Regions from separate parts of the Pantoea deleyi genome, predicted to be linked through region 1. Evidence: predicted binding sites of a transcription regulator. Region 1 holds the regulator's gene; the other holds the start of a gene.

What was found. Region 1 encodes PhoB, which activates phosphate uptake and scavenging genes when phosphate is short. Its sites were predicted from a motif close to CTGTCATAAAACTGNCNNAT; they were not measured.
Region 2: pstS (phosphate ABC transporter substrate-binding protein PstS) is a predicted target of PhoB. The motif match lies at 2,805-2,824, and genes of this name have one in related genera.

Annotation. Positions count from the first base shown of each region.
Region 1 is NZ_CP071405.1:3,025,318-3,032,650, reverse strand. Features, by position in the region: gene J1C59_RS14385 (AAA family ATPase) at 1-852, opposite strand, end outside; gene sbcD (exonuclease subunit SbcD) at 849-2,048, opposite strand; gene phoB (phosphate response regulator transcription factor PhoB) at 2,246-2,935, shown strand; gene phoR (phosphate regulon sensor histidine kinase PhoR) at 2,950-4,263, shown strand; gene J1C59_RS14365 (PstS family phosphate ABC transporter substrate-binding protein) at 4,283-5,203, shown strand; gene J1C59_RS14360 (cobalamin-independent methionine synthase II family protein) at 5,367-6,473, shown strand; gene brnQ (branched-chain amino acid transporter carrier protein BrnQ) at 6,864-7,333, shown strand, end outside.
Region 2 is NZ_CP071405.1:42,497-49,829, forward strand. Features, by position in the region: gene pstA (phosphate ABC transporter permease PstA) at 1-609, opposite strand, end outside; gene pstC (phosphate ABC transporter permease PstC) at 606-1,568, opposite strand; gene pstS (phosphate ABC transporter substrate-binding protein PstS) at 1,656-2,699, opposite strand; gene glmS (glutamine--fructose-6-phosphate transaminase (isomerizing)) at 2,865-4,694, opposite strand; gene glmU (bifunctional UDP-N-acetylglucosamine diphosphorylase/glucosamine-1-phosphate N-acetyltransferase GlmU) at 4,847-6,217, opposite strand; gene J1C59_RS00230 (F0F1 ATP synthase subunit epsilon) at 6,378-6,797, opposite strand; gene atpD (F0F1 ATP synthase subunit beta) at 6,822-7,333, opposite strand, start outside.

The DNA.
Region 1 (7,333 bases):
GGCCAGCCGCTGGCGGTCACCCTCTGCCGCCTGCGAGGCGGCCTGTGCCTGCTGAACCGCGGCCTCCGCCTGCTCACGTTCCTGCTCAAGCTGCTGCGTCTGCTGCAGCCACTGCTGCTGCTGTTGCGCCTGCTGATAGTCTGTGCTGAGCCGCTGTTCGGCGTCGGTCAGATCGGCGAGCTGCTGCTGCAGCGCCGCACGCGCCTCGTCATCCAGCAGGGCCATCGCGCCCGCCTGACTGCGCAGCAGATCCAGCTGGGTCTTCGCCTCTTTGTGGCGCTCATAGATCGCGGTGGAGATCAGGCCGTAGATCTCCGTGCCGGTCAGCTCCTCCAGCAGTTCGGCGCGTTCGCTGGCCTTTGCGTTGAGAAAGGCGGCGAACTGCCCCTGAGAGAGCATCATCGAGCGGGTAAAACGCTCAAAATCGAGCCCGGAGAGGGTTTCGATCAGCTTAAGCTTGTCGCCAACCTTATCGGCGACAATCACGTTGTCGGCGCAGCGCGCCAGCTCCACGCGCGGGGCCTGCAGCTTGCCGTCGGCGGTGCCGCGTGCGCGGTTCTGGCTCCAGAAGGCGCGCCAGGCCTCGCCTTTAATTTCGAACTCCACTTCGGCCAGGCATTCCGCGCAGTCGCGGGTCATCAGCGCATTCTGGCTCTGGGATATCGCCCCCAGGCGCGGCGTCTGGTGATAGAGCGCCAGACAGATGGCGTCGAGCAGGGTAGTTTTACCGGCCCCGGTGGCACCGGTAATGGCGAACAGGCCGTTGCTGGCAAAGGGTTCGGCACGGAAGTCGATGAACCATTCACCGCGCAGGGCATTGAGGTTTTTAAACCGGAGCGTGAGGATCTTCATTGGGTCTCTTCCATGGCGGCCAGCGTCTGGCGGAACAGGGTGGTCATCTCGTCAATCTGCGTCTCATCCAGCGCCTCATCCAGCGCCAGGCGGCGGGCGAAGACCTCCTCCACCTTCAGCTCGTTCAGGGTTTCATTATCGAGCCGCGCCAGGCTCTGCTGACGCTGTTCCCGGCTGCGGCGAAGCAGCAGAACCTCCACCGGCAGCGCGGCGGTCAGGCTCTCAACCTGCCGCTGCAGGTCGCTGAGGTACTCCTGGGTGGTGACCTCGATGTCGAGCCAGGTGGGCTTCGCCTGCGCAACCGGACTGAGGGCGTTGAGCTGATCGGCGATCTGCGCCAGCGATCCTTTCAGCATTCGCATCGGCTGCGTCTGCGGCACCACCAGCGGCGTGACAGATTGCAGGCCGCTGGCCGCCAGCGCCACCAGGAAGACGCTCTTTTCGCTGCCCAGTTCATCAAAACTCAGCGGGATCGGCGAGCCGCTGTAGCGGATATGCTCGCTGCCCGCGACGCGCTGGGCGCGATGGATATGGCCCAGCGCAATATAGTCAGCCGCCGGGAAGGCGCTGGCGGGGAAGGCGTCCAGCGTGCCGATATAGATGTCGCGCACTGAATCGCTCTGGCTGACGCCGACGGTGGTGAGATGGCCGGTCGCGATGATCGGCAGCGCATGGCCCAGCGCCTGCGCGGCGGCGAAACGCTGTTGATAGTGCTCGGCGATCGCCTCCAGCAGCGAGGTCTGCTTGTCACGTCCCGACTGGCCCGCCCGGCTGCGCAGGATGTCGCGCGGACGCAGGTAGGGAATGGCGCAGAGCAGCGCGCCCGGTTCGCCCTGGCGGGTCGTGAGCAGCAGCACGTCGTCGTTCTCCTGCGGTGTGGCGATCACCCGCGTATTAAGGCAGGCCAGCAGTTCACGCGACTCGTTCAGCGTGGCAACGGAGTCGTGGTTGCCGGCCAGCACGATCAGCTGGCAGCCCGTAGGCTGCAGCGCCACCACAAAGCGGTTGAACATCTCGCGGGCATAGCTGGGTGGCGTTCCGGTGTCGAAGAGATCGCCCGCAATAATCAGCGCATCCACCTGATGCTGTTCAATCTGGATCAGCAGCCAGTCGAGAAACGCCTGATGTTCCGCCGCCCGGCTTTTGTTGTAGAAGAACTGCCCCAGATGCCAGTCCCCAGTATGAATAATGCGCATGATGAGTCCCTGCCGTTGTGATTCGCCCGGCGATTATACGGGCTCTGCGGCCAAAGCAAAAAAATGTCGTGGCCCTGTCATAAATGATTACCCACGAGGTTACAGGCAGGTTATGTTTTTCATAAAAGTGTCACAAATCTGACGCATAATGGCGCCGCGAATCTCAGTGACAGCCGTCATAATCTGCAGGAGTAATAATGGCTAAGCGCATTCTGGTTGTGGAGGATGAAGCCCCCATCCGCGAAATGTTGTGTTTTGTTCTGGAGCAGAACGACTATCAGCCGATTGAGGCGGAAGATTATGACAGCGCCGTGGGCAAGCTGATTGAACCCTGGCCCGACCTGATTTTACTGGACTGGATGTTACCCGGCGGCAGCGGCATTCAGTTTATCAAACACCTGAAACGCGAAGCGATGACGCGCGATATTCCGGTGATGATGCTGACCGCGCGCGGTGAAGAGGAAGATCGGGTTCGCGGGCTGGAAGTCGGCGCCGATGATTACATCACCAAGCCATTTTCGCCGAAAGAGCTGATGGCGCGGATCAAGGCGGTGATGCGGCGTATTTCGCCGATGGCCGTGGAAGAGGTGATTGAGATGCAGGGGCTGAGTCTGGATCCCTCCTCGCATCGCGTGATGTCCGAAACCACGCCGCTGGAGATGGGCCCTACCGAATATAAGCTGCTGCACTTCTTTATGACTCACCCGGAACGGGTTTACAGCCGCGAACAGCTGCTCAACCACGTCTGGGGCACCAATGTCTATGTGGAAGATCGCACGGTCGATGTCCACATTCGCCGTTTACGTAAAGCGCTGGAAGTCTCCGGCCACGATCGCATGGTACAAACCGTTCGTGGAACAGGGTATCGTTTCTCTGCCCGCTACTGAACGGAGTTTTCACCGTGCTGGAACGCCTCTCCTGGAAGAGATTACTTGCAGAACTGCTGCTGGCCTGCCTGCCGGGGCTGCTGCTGGGCCTGCTGTTCGGCGGCCTGGCCTGGTGGCTGTTGCTGAGCGTGCTGGCGGTACTGTTGTGGCACTTTCACAATCTGATGCGGCTGTCGCACTGGCTGTGGCTTGACCGCACCATGACCCCACCCACCGGGCGCGCCAGCTGGGAACCGCTGTTTTATGGCCTCTATCAGATGCAGCTGCGAAACCGGCGGCGGCGGCGTGAACTGGGTAATCTGATCAAGCGGTTCCGCAGCGGGGCCGAATCGCTGCCGGATGCGGTGATCCTGACCACCGAAGAGGGAACGATTTTCTGGTGCAACGGGCTGGCGCAGCAGCATCTTGGCCTGCGCTGGCCGGAAGATAATGGCCAGAATATCCTCAATCTCCTGCGCTATCCGGAGTTCTCCCGCTATCTCCGTCAGCGCGATTTTGACAAGCCGCTGACGCTGGTGCTCAACAACAAACTGCACATGGAATTTCGCGTGATGCCTTACAGCGAAGGACAGTGGCTGCTGGTGGCGCGCGATGTCACGCAGATGCACCAGCTGGAGGGCGCGCGCCGCAACTTCTTTGCCAACGTCAGCCATGAGCTGCGCACACCGCTCACGGTGCTGCAGGGCTATCTGGAGATGATGAACGATTCGGTGATGAGCGAACCTTCGCGCAGCAAAGCGCTGCACACCATGTCGGAGCAGACGCGGCGGATGGACAGTCTGGTTAAGCAGCTGCTGACGCTGTCGCGCATTGAGGCCGCGCCAGCCATCGATCTCAAAGAGAAGGTGGATGTGCCGGTGATGCTGAAACTGCTGCAGCATGAGGCGGCGACGCTGAGCGGCGGGCGGCACGAGATCCATTTCCATACCGATCCCCATCTTAAGGTGTTCGGCAACGATGAGCAGTTGCGCAGCGCCATCTCCAATCTGGTTTACAACGCCGTCAATCACACGCCAGCGGGCACGCGGATCGACATCAGCTGGCTGCGCAGCAAGCAGGGGGCGACTCTGCGGGTGTGCGACAACGGGCCGGGCATCGCGCCGGAGCATATTCCGCGCCTGACCGAGCGTTTCTATCGCGTCGATAAAGCGCGCTCCCGGGCCACCGGCGGCAGCGGGCTGGGGCTGGCGATTGTGAAACATGCGCTGAGCCACCATAACGCGCGGCTCGACATCACCAGTGTGCCGCACAGCGAGACCTGTTTTACCTTTACGCTGCCAGCGAGGTTGATTGTCAGCGGCGTGATGCAGGAGAATGCCGTACATTAATCGCCGCCGGATCTTGCTGATGCGCCTCCTTCTTTTACTGTTCATGACACTGCTGCCGGGCCTGGCGATCGCCCAGCCCGGCCCGCTCGCCGGTAACCTCAGCAGCGTGGGCTCCGATACGCTCGGCTATCTGATGACGCTGTGGAGCGAAGATTTCAGCCGTCAGGTGCCGGGCGTTAACGTGCAGGTGCAGGCCTCCGGCTCTTCGACCGCCCCGACCGCGCTGGCGGCGGGGGCGGCGCAGCTGGGGCCGATGAGCCGCCCGATGCAGGCCGATGAACGCCAGGCCTTCGAGGCGCGCTACGGCTATCCGCCGCTGGCCGTACCGGTGGCGATGGATGCGCTGGTGGTGGTGGTCAATCAGCGCAACCCGCTGCAGCAGATTGCGCCGCGTCAGCTCGACGCCATCTTCTCGGTGACCCGCCTGTGCGGCGCACGCGATGTGCCGCTGCGCTGGGGCGATCTCGGCCTGACCGGGGCGCAGTGGCGCAGCCGCCCGATTCAGCGCTATGGCCGCAACTCCGCCTCCGGCACCTGGGGATTTTTCAAGCAGCAGGCGCTGTGCCGGGGCGATTTCCGCAGCGACGTCGCGGAGTTTCCTGGCTCGGCCGCGGTGGTGCAGGCCGTCGCCGGCAATCCACGCAGCATTGGCTACGCCAGTTTCGGCTTTCACCTCAGCGGCGTAAAAATGCTGGCGGTGAGCAGCGATCAGGGACAGGCGATCGTTCCGGATGCCGACGCCATCCGCAGCGGCCGTTACCCCTGGGCGCGTCCGCTCTACCTCTACGTCAATAAAGCGCCCGGTAAACCGCTGCCGCCGCTGGTGGCGGCCTTTCTGCAGCAGGTGCTCTCGGTGCAGGGACAGCGGCGCGTCAGCGAGGCCGGTTATCTGCCGCTGTCGGAAAGTCAGATCGCTCAGGCGCAGGCCTCCCTGAAATAACCCCGAACATGAATTAATTTCATCATCGCTGAATTTTCTTCAGTTGCAGCGGCGTCCCGTGCGTGCCACTCTGTGCGCAGACATTTAGCCATCCAGATGGCTATTTATATCAGAATGCAACTATTTCCTGCCGTCATTACCGGCAGGCGAGAAAGGAGTGATCATGCAAAGAGAAACCGCCCCGTTCCGTGCCGACACCGTCGGCAGCTTCCTGCGACCTGCCGCCATCAAACAGGCGCGCGAACAGTTTGCCGCCGGTGAGATCGCTGCCGCTGCGCTGCGTGAGGTCGAAGATGCGGCGATCCGCGATGTGGTCGCGAAACAGCGTGAAAACGGCCTGAAGGTGGTCACGGATGGCGAGTTTCGTCGCGGCTGGTGGCACTTCGACTTCTTCTATGGCCTGCAGGGCGTTGAGCGTTATGAGGCGGAGCAGGGCATTCAGTTTAATGGCGTGCAGACCAAAGCGCACGGCGTGAAAGTGGTCGGCAAGCTGGGCTTCCCGGCGGATCACCCGATGCTCGACCATTTCCGCTTCCTGCAGAGCATTGCCGGCGATGCGGTGCCGAAGATGACCATTCCCAGCCCCAGCGTGCTGCACTTCCGTGGCGGCCGCAAAGTCATCGACGCGGAGGTTTATCCGGACCTGGCCGACTACTTCAGCGATCTGGCGCAGACCTACAAAGCGGCCATCAGAGCGTTTTATGACGCGGGCTGCCGCTATCTGCAGCTGGACGACACCGTCTGGGCTTACCTCTGTTCTGAGGATCAGAAGCGCGATATCCGGGCGCGCGGCGACGATCCGGAGCAGCTGGCGCAGACGTATGCTCAGGTGCTGAATACCGCGCTGGAAGATAAGCCTGCCGACCTGACCGTGGGCCTGCATGTCTGTCGCGGCAATTTCCGCTCCACGTGGATTTCAGAGGGGGGCTACGGACCGGTGGCGGAGATCCTGTTCGGCCGCGTCAACGTGGATGCGTTCTTCCTGGAGTATGACAACGCCCGCTCCGGCGGCTTCGAGCCACTGCAGTTTATCAGGCCCGGCCATCAGCAGGTGGTACTGGGGCTGATCACCACCAAGGTGGGTGAACTGGAGGATCCGGCGCAGGTGAAAATCCGGCTGGAGGAGGCGGCGCAGTATGTCAGTCTGGATCAGATCTGCCTCAGCCCGCAGTGCGGTTTTGCCTCGACGGAGGAGGGCAACAGCCTGAGCGAAGCCGAGCAGTGGCAGAAGATCCGTTTAGTAGTCGATATCGCGAAACAGGTCTGGTAGGGCTGTAACGTTGTGCAGACAGGCGCGTAAAACGCGCCTTTTGTGTATCTGAACGGGAGTTTATGCGGGGATTTCTCACGCCCTGGCGACTTTCCAGGCACATCATCTGGTGTGCCTGCTGCAAAAATTAACGCTATCCTCTGCCTTTTGGAAAAATGGCGGGATAACCTTCTGGTTTTCCGATCCCGTATTGCCTTTCACCGCTATAAACGTTTTACTTAGCGCCGTTGTCGAATCACCCCTCTGTAACCAGAATAACAGCAGATTAAACCACCTGCGCGCCAGCCCGTGACGGACACCGTGCTCTGCCCGTGTCAGTCGTCGCGGTTCAGACGCAGCGAGGGGGACAACACAAACTCAACTTCCACCGCAACATCAGTGACAGGCCGTATGACACATCGTTTAACTTCGAAGGACATTCTCGCGCTGGGCTTTATGACATTTGCCCTGTTCGTTGGCGCGGGTAACATCATTTTCCCGCCTATGGTTGGTATTCAGTCTGGTGAACACGTCTGGACTGCCGCAATAGGCTTCCTGCTGACCGCTGTCGGCCTGCCCGTTATGACCGTGATCGCGCTGGCCCGTGTGGGCGGCGGCGTGGATGCGCTCAGCACCCCGATTGGCAAAGTGGCGGGCATCGTGCTGGCGACCGTCTGCTATCTGGCTGTTGGGCCGCTGTTTGCCACCCCGCGCACCGCGACGGTCTCTTTTGAGATGGGGATCGCCCCGCTGACCGGTGAAGGCCCGCTGCCGCTGTTTATCTACAGCCTGATCTACTTCGTGCTGGTCATTGGCGTGTCGCTCTATCCCGGCAAACTGCTGGATACCGTGGGCCATTTCCTGGCACCGCTGAAAATTAT
Region 2 (7,333 bases), 1.0 Mb from region 1:
CAGGGTGATAGCCGAAATCATCTTCCACTTCGGCGTACCGAGCGCGTAGGCCGCTTCACGCATGCTGTCCGGCACCAGACGCAGCATGTTTTCGGTGGTGCGGATCACAATCGGCACCTGCAGCAGCGCCAGCGCAATCACCCCGGCCCAGCCGGAGAAGTGCTGCATCTGCGACACCACGAGGGTGTAGACGAACAGGCCGACCACAATCGAAGGCGCCGACAGCAGAATGTCGTTAATGAAGCGGATCACCTCTGACAGGGCGGATTTGCGCCCATATTCCGCCAGATAGATCCCTGCCATGATGCCCAGCGGCGTGCCGAAGAAGGTTGACCAGAAAATCAGTAAGCCACTGCCCGCCAGGGCGTTGGCCAGACCGCCGCCTGCCGTGTTCGGCGGCGGGGTCGATTCGGTAAACAGCGACCAGGAGAGGCCATCCACGCCGCGCGTCACGGTGGTGAACAGGATCCACACCAGCCAGAACAGCCCGAATGCCATCGTCAGCATCGACAGCGTCAGAGCGATTTTATTTTTGGTGCTGCGCCAGGCCTGCATTTTGCGGCGTGAAGCTTCCAGTTCGGCGCGCGCCTGAATTTCAATGGTGGTCATGAGCGCGCTCCTTCACTTTTCGCCAGTCGCATAATCATCAGTTTTGAAATCGCCAGCACGATAAAGGTAATCACAAACAGGATCAGCCCCAGCTCCATCAGCGCCGCGACGTGCACGCCCGACTCCGCTTCCGCGAACTCGTTGGCCAGCGCCGAGGTGATGCTGTTGCCCGGCATAAACAGCGACGGGCTGTCGAGCTGGTAGGTGTTGCCGATAATAAAGGTCACCGCCATCGTCTCACCCAGCGCACGCCCCAGCCCCAGCATCACACCGCCGATCACGCCGTTTTTGGTGAACGGCAGCACGATGCGCCAGATCACTTCCCAGGTGGTGCAGCCGATGCCGTAGGCAGACTCTTTCATCATCACCGGGGTCTGCTCGAAGACGTCGCGCATGACCGAGGCGATATAGGGGATGATCATGATGGCCAGAATCACGCCCGCCGCCAGGATCCCGATCCCGAACGCGGGACCGGAGAAGAGCTCGCCGACAATCGGAATGCCCGACATCACGTCGTTGACCGGCGTCTGAAAATATTCGGCAAACAGCGGCGCAAAGACAAACAGGCCCCACATGCCGTAAACAATACTCGGAATCGCCGCCAGCAGTTCGATGGCGGTGCCCAGCGGGCGACGCAGCCAGCCTGGCGCGAGTTCAGTCAGGAACAGCGCGATACCAAAGCTCACCGGTACGGCGATGATCAGCGCGATAATGGAGGTCACAAGGGTGCCGTAGATCGGTACCAGTGCGCCAAACTGTTCATTGGGCGCATCCCAGGTTTTGGTCCACAAAAAGGCGAAACCAAATTTCTGGATGCTGGGCCACGAGGAGATGATCAGGGAGACGATAATGCCGCCCATCAGTAACAGGACAATCAGCGCCGCCAGCCTGACCAGCGCGCCAAAAATTCTGTCACCCTGTTTGCCTGGGGCTTTGAATGCCGGCTTCGTTGCAGCCATAAAAGTCTCGGTCTTCAGAAGTTATCAGGGCGGCATCACGCCGCCCGTGGGGTCTGACCGGCGCAGTGTCCGGTCAGGGTCGGTCCATTACTGATACAGCGCTTTACCAGAACTGTCTTTGATGTTGGCTTTCCAGGCGGCGCGAATCTGTTCGGTCACGCTATCCGGCAGCGCAGCGTAATCCAGCGCGGTGGCCGTTTTGCTGCCGCTTTTGTACGCCCAGTCAAAGAACTTCAGCACTTCGGCGCCCTTGGCCGCATTTGCCTGGTCTTTGTAGATCAGGATGAAGGTGGTTGAGGAGATAGGCCAGGCATCCGTTCCCTTCTGGAAGGTCAGATCCTGTGCGAACGATTTGCTCCAGTCAGCGCCTTTCGCCGCATTGCTGAAGCTGGTTTCGCTCGGCGCGACCGCTTTGCCATCGGCATCCACCAGTTTGGTGTAGGTCAGGTTGTTCTGTTTGGCGTAGGCGTATTCCACATAGCCGATGGAACCCGGCAGACGCTGAACGAAGGCGGCGACGCCGTCATTGCCTTTACCGCCCAGACCGACCGGCCAGTTAACGGTGTTGCCTTTACCAATTTTGCTGTTCCACTCTTCGTTCACTTTCGCCAGATAGCTGGTGAAGACGAAGGAGGTGCCTGAACCGTCAGCGCGGCGTACCACGTTGATGTTGGTTTCCGGCAGCTTCACGCCCGGGTTGAGTTTAGCGATCGCCGGATCGTTCCACTTTTTGATGGTGCCGAGGTAGATGTCACCCACGGTTTTGCCATCCAGCGTCAGCTGACCTGACTTGATCCCTGGCAGGTTCACCGCCAGCACCACGCCACCGATCACGGTCGGGAACTGGAACAGGCCGTTTTTCTGCAGGTCTTCCTCTTTCATCGGCGCATCGGACGCACCGAAATCCACGGTTTTGGCGATGATCTGCTTCACGCCACCAGATGAACCGATACCCTGGTAGTTAATCTTGCTACCGGTGGCTTGCTGATATTCTGCTGCCCACTTGGCATAAACCGGCGCCGGGAACGTCCCGCCTGCGCCAGTGAGATCGGTTGCCGCAAAAGCAGATACCGCGCTTACGGCGAAAGTGGTGGCGAGGAGTCGGGCTACGGTGCTACGCATCAGTGTCATGTTCCCTCCAGGGGAGAAAAGTCAGGCTCGGGGCCGTTTTAGTAAGAGTCAGTGATTGCTGCAGGAGGGAAAATAGGACAGTTTGATGACAGTGAAATGTACGAAATGTGACAGTTATATGACAGTGCGCTGAAATGAAGCGGGCCCGCGACGGGGCCCACTTTTTTATTCCACGGTAACGGATTTCGCCAGGTTACGTGGCTGATCGACGTCGGTGCCTTTGATCAGGGCGACGTGATAGGAGAGCAACTGCAGCGGCACGGTGTAGAAGATCGGCGCAATCACCTCTTCGACGTGCGGCAACGGGATAATCTTCATCCCGTCGCTGTCGCTGAAGCCTGCATCCTGGTCGGCAAAGACGTAGAGCAGGCCGCCGCGCGCGCGCACCTCTTCGATGTTGGACTTGAGCTTCTCCAGCAGTTCGTTGTTAGGCGCCACCACGATGACCGGCATATCGGCATCGATCAGCGCCAGCGGGCCATGTTTCAGCTCGCCAGCCGCATAGGCTTCCGCATGAATGTAGGAGATCTCCTTGAGCTTCAGCGCCCCTTCCATCGCAATCGGATACTGATCGCCACGGCCCAGGAACAGCGCATGATGCTTGTCGGAGAAGCCTTCGGCCAGATTTTCGATCAGCTTATCCTGCGCCAGCATCTGCTCGATGCGGCTCGGCAACGCCTGCAGCGCATGCACGATCTCATGCTCGGTGTCGGCAGACATCCCTTTCAGACGGCCCAGTTTCGCCACCAGCATCAGCAATACCGCGAGCTGAGTGGTGAAGGCTTTGGTGGAGGCGACGCCGATTTCGGTGCCCGCTTTGGTCATCAGCGCCAGGTCCGATTCCCGCACCAGGGATGAGCCGGCCACGTTGCAGACCGCCAGCGACCCCAGGTAGCCCAGCTCTTTCGAGAGGCGCAGCGCCGCCAGCGTATCGGCCGTTTCGCCCGATTGCGACAGGGTAATCAGCAGGCTGTTCCTGCGCACCGCGGATTTGCGGTAGCGGAACTCCGAGGCGATCTCCACATCGCAGGGAATGTTTGCCAGCGACTCAAACCAGTAGCGAGACACCATGCCGGAGTTGTAGGAGGTGCCGCAGGCGATAATCTGGATATGCTCGACCTGGCTCAGCAGCGCCTCTGCGCCCGCGCCCAGTTCGCTGAGGTCAACCTGCCCCTGGCTGAACCGGCCGCTCAGGGTGCTTTTCAGCGCCATCGGCTGTTCGTAGATCTCTTTCTGCATGTAGTGACGGTAGATGCCCTTGTCACCGGCGTCATACTGCAGGTTCGATTCGATCTCCGCGCGCGTGACGATGTTGCCGTCACGATCGACGATGGTGACATCACGACGGCTGATCTCGGCGATGTCGCCCTCTTCCAGATAGATAAACCGGCGGGTAACCGGCAGCAGGGCCAGCTGATCCGAGGCAATAAAGTTTTCGCCGACGCCGCGACCGATAACCAGCGGACTGCCGGAGCGGGCGGCCACCAGCAGTGACGGATCGCGGCTGTCCATGATCACCATGCCGTAGGCCCCGCGCAGTTGCGGGATCACGCGCAGCACGACTTCACGCAGCGAACCGCCCTGCTTCTGCTCCCAGTGGATCAGATGCGCCACCACTTCGGTGTCGGTTTCGGAGGCAAAGACGTAGCCGCGTGCGATCAGTTCTGCGCGCAGCGGTTCATGGTTCTCTATAATGCCGTTGTGCACGATGATGATGTGCTCTGAGACGTGCGGATGCGCGTTCGCCTCAGACGGCTCACCGTGGGTGGCCCAGCGCGTATGCGCGATACCGGTGCCCCCAATCAGCGGCTGCTGTTCGGCCGCTTCCGCCAGTTTCTGCACTTTTCCCAAACGACGCAGGCGCGTCACGTGCCCCTGACGATCGACCACGGCCAGCCCGGCCGAATCATATCCGCGATACTCAAGACGACGCAGACCTTCCAGCAGAATCTCTGCGATATCGCGCTGTGCTACTGCACCAACAATTCCACACATAATGATGTTTTCCTGACTACATGGCTTTTCGCCACTTCTGTTGTCATGCGACCTGATATCCGGCGTTGCCGGTTCCCCGAGCCTTGTAGAGAGTGGGGATTATAGTTTTGGCACTGCACTGCGTCGGCCCGCACCGCGGGCCGTTAAAAATTTTATTTTTTCTTCACCGGACGCTGCCAGTCCGCTTTATGGTTCTGCGCTTTGCGGTTATAGACCAGACCGGCCTCAGTCACATCCTTCATGATGGTGGTGCCTGCCGCAATGGTGGTGCCTGCCGCCACGCTGACCGGTGCCACCAGCTGCGTGTCCGATCCCACAAAGACATCATCGCCAATCACGGTTTTCGATTTATTGGCGCCATCATAGTTACAGGTAATGGTGCCCGCGCCGATGTTCACGTTGTCGCCAATCTCGGCATCACCGAGATAGGAGAGGTGACCGGCTTTTGATCCCCTGCCCAGGCGCGCTTTCTTCATTTCAACGAAGTTGCCTACGTGAGCGGCCGCCGCCAGCTCGCTGCCGGGACGCAGACGGGCAAAGGGGCCAACGGTACAGGCGGTCGCGAGATTTGCATCCTCGATCACCGAATAGGGACTGATTTCGCAGTCATCACCGATCACGCTGTTTCTGATGATGCAGCCCGCGCCGATTTTTACGCGCGCGCCCAGCGTGACCTGGCCTTCAATAATGACGTTGGTGTCGATTTCCACATCCCGGCCATGCGTCAGCGTGCCGCGCAGATCGAACCGCGCCGGGTCGCGCAGCATCACGCCCGCCAGCAGCAGTTTTTCCGCCTGTTCCGCCTGGAAGGTGCGCTCTAATGTCGCCAGCTGCAGCCGGTTATTCACGCCGTCGGTTTCGCTGATGCGTGTCGGATGGACGGCGTTAATCACCCGCCCCTCCTGATGCGCCAGTGCGATGATATCGGTGATGTAATATTCACCCTGCGCATTGTTGTTGGTGAGCTGCGCCAGCCAGCGTTTGAGATCGCCGCCGTTGGCGATCAGGATGCCGGTATTGATCTCATTAATGCGGAGCTGCGCCGGGCTGGCATCTTTCTGTTCGATAATGCCGACGATAGTGTCGTTTTCGCGCACAATGCGGCCATAGCCGGTGGGATCGTCCAGCACGACGGTGAGTAAGCCGATGCCGCCCTCGGGTTTTGCTTCACGCAGACGCTGCAGTGTGGCCTCAGCAATCAGCGGCACGTCGCCGTAGAGCATCATGATATCTTCATCGTCGGCAAACGCCGGTGCCGCCTGCTGCATGGCATGGCCGGTGCCGAGCTGCTCCGCCTGCAGCACCCAGTTAAGTGTGCTGTCGGTCAGCGTCGCTTTAAGAAGATCGCCGCCGTGACCATAAACCAGATGCACCTGCTGCGCACCCAGCCCTTTAGCGGCATCAATCACATGCTGAACCATCGGTTTGCCTGCCAGTGTGTGCAGAACTTTAGGCAGATCGGAATACATACGGGTGCCCTTGCCAGCGGCCAGGATCACCACACTCATCGCACTGTTAGACATAACCATCCTGAGTGAATTTTTACGGGTGAAAGTAAAGCGGTTTGGGGTTGAGATTACTACATTTTTCTCAGGCCGAAATTAGGCGAACAGGCCGATCGTGCCCGTCAGACAAAAAAAATGCCAGCCCGAGGGCTGGCATTTCGTGACGCATAAAGCTGGATTACATCGCTTTTTTGGTCAGTTCGATCACGCGCAGTTTAGCAATGGCTTTCGCCAGCTCGGCAGAGGCCTGAGCATAGTCCACGTCGCCGTGGCTGCTGTTCATGTGCTCTTCTGCTTTGCGTTTTGCTTCCAGAGCACGCGCTTCATCCAGATCGGTACCGCGAATCGCGGTATCGGCCAGGACGGTGCTGCTGCCCGGTTGCACTTCCAGCACGCCGCCAGAGAGGTAAATATACTCCTCTTCGCCGTGCTGTTTCACGATACGGATCATTCCAGGCTTAATGGCAGTCAGCAGCGGCGCATGGCCAGGGAAAATCCCCAGTTCGCCTTCGCTACCTGACACCTGAATTTTCTGTACCAGACCAGAGAACAGCTGTTCTTCTGCGCTGACCACATCCAGGTGATAAGTCATAGCCATAATCTTCCTCCCGGGAAACCGTTATTACAGTTTCTTCGCTTTTTCCACGGCTTCTTCGATGGCACCAACCATGTAGAAGGCCTGCTCTGGCAGGTGGTCAAACTCACCTTCCATGATGCCTTTAAAGCCACGGATAGTGTCTTTCAGCGTAACGTATTTGCCCGGTGAACCGGTGAATACTTCCGCAACGAAGAACGGCTGAGACAGGAAGCGCTGAATCTTACGCGCACGTGCCACCAGCAGTTTATCTTCTTCAGACAGCTCATCCATACCGAGGATGGCGATGATGTCTTTCAGCTCCTGATAACGCTGCAGCAGTGACTGAACGCCACGCGCAACATCATAGTGCTCCTGACCCACAACCAGTGGATCCAGCTGACGGCTGGTGGAATCCAGCGGGTCAACGGCCGGGTAGATACCCAGAGAGGCGATCTGACGGCTCAGCGTTACCGTTGAGTCTAAGTGCGCAAAGGTGGTTGCTGGTGACGGGTCAGTCAGGTCATCCGCAGGGACGTAAACGGCCTGTACGGAGGTGA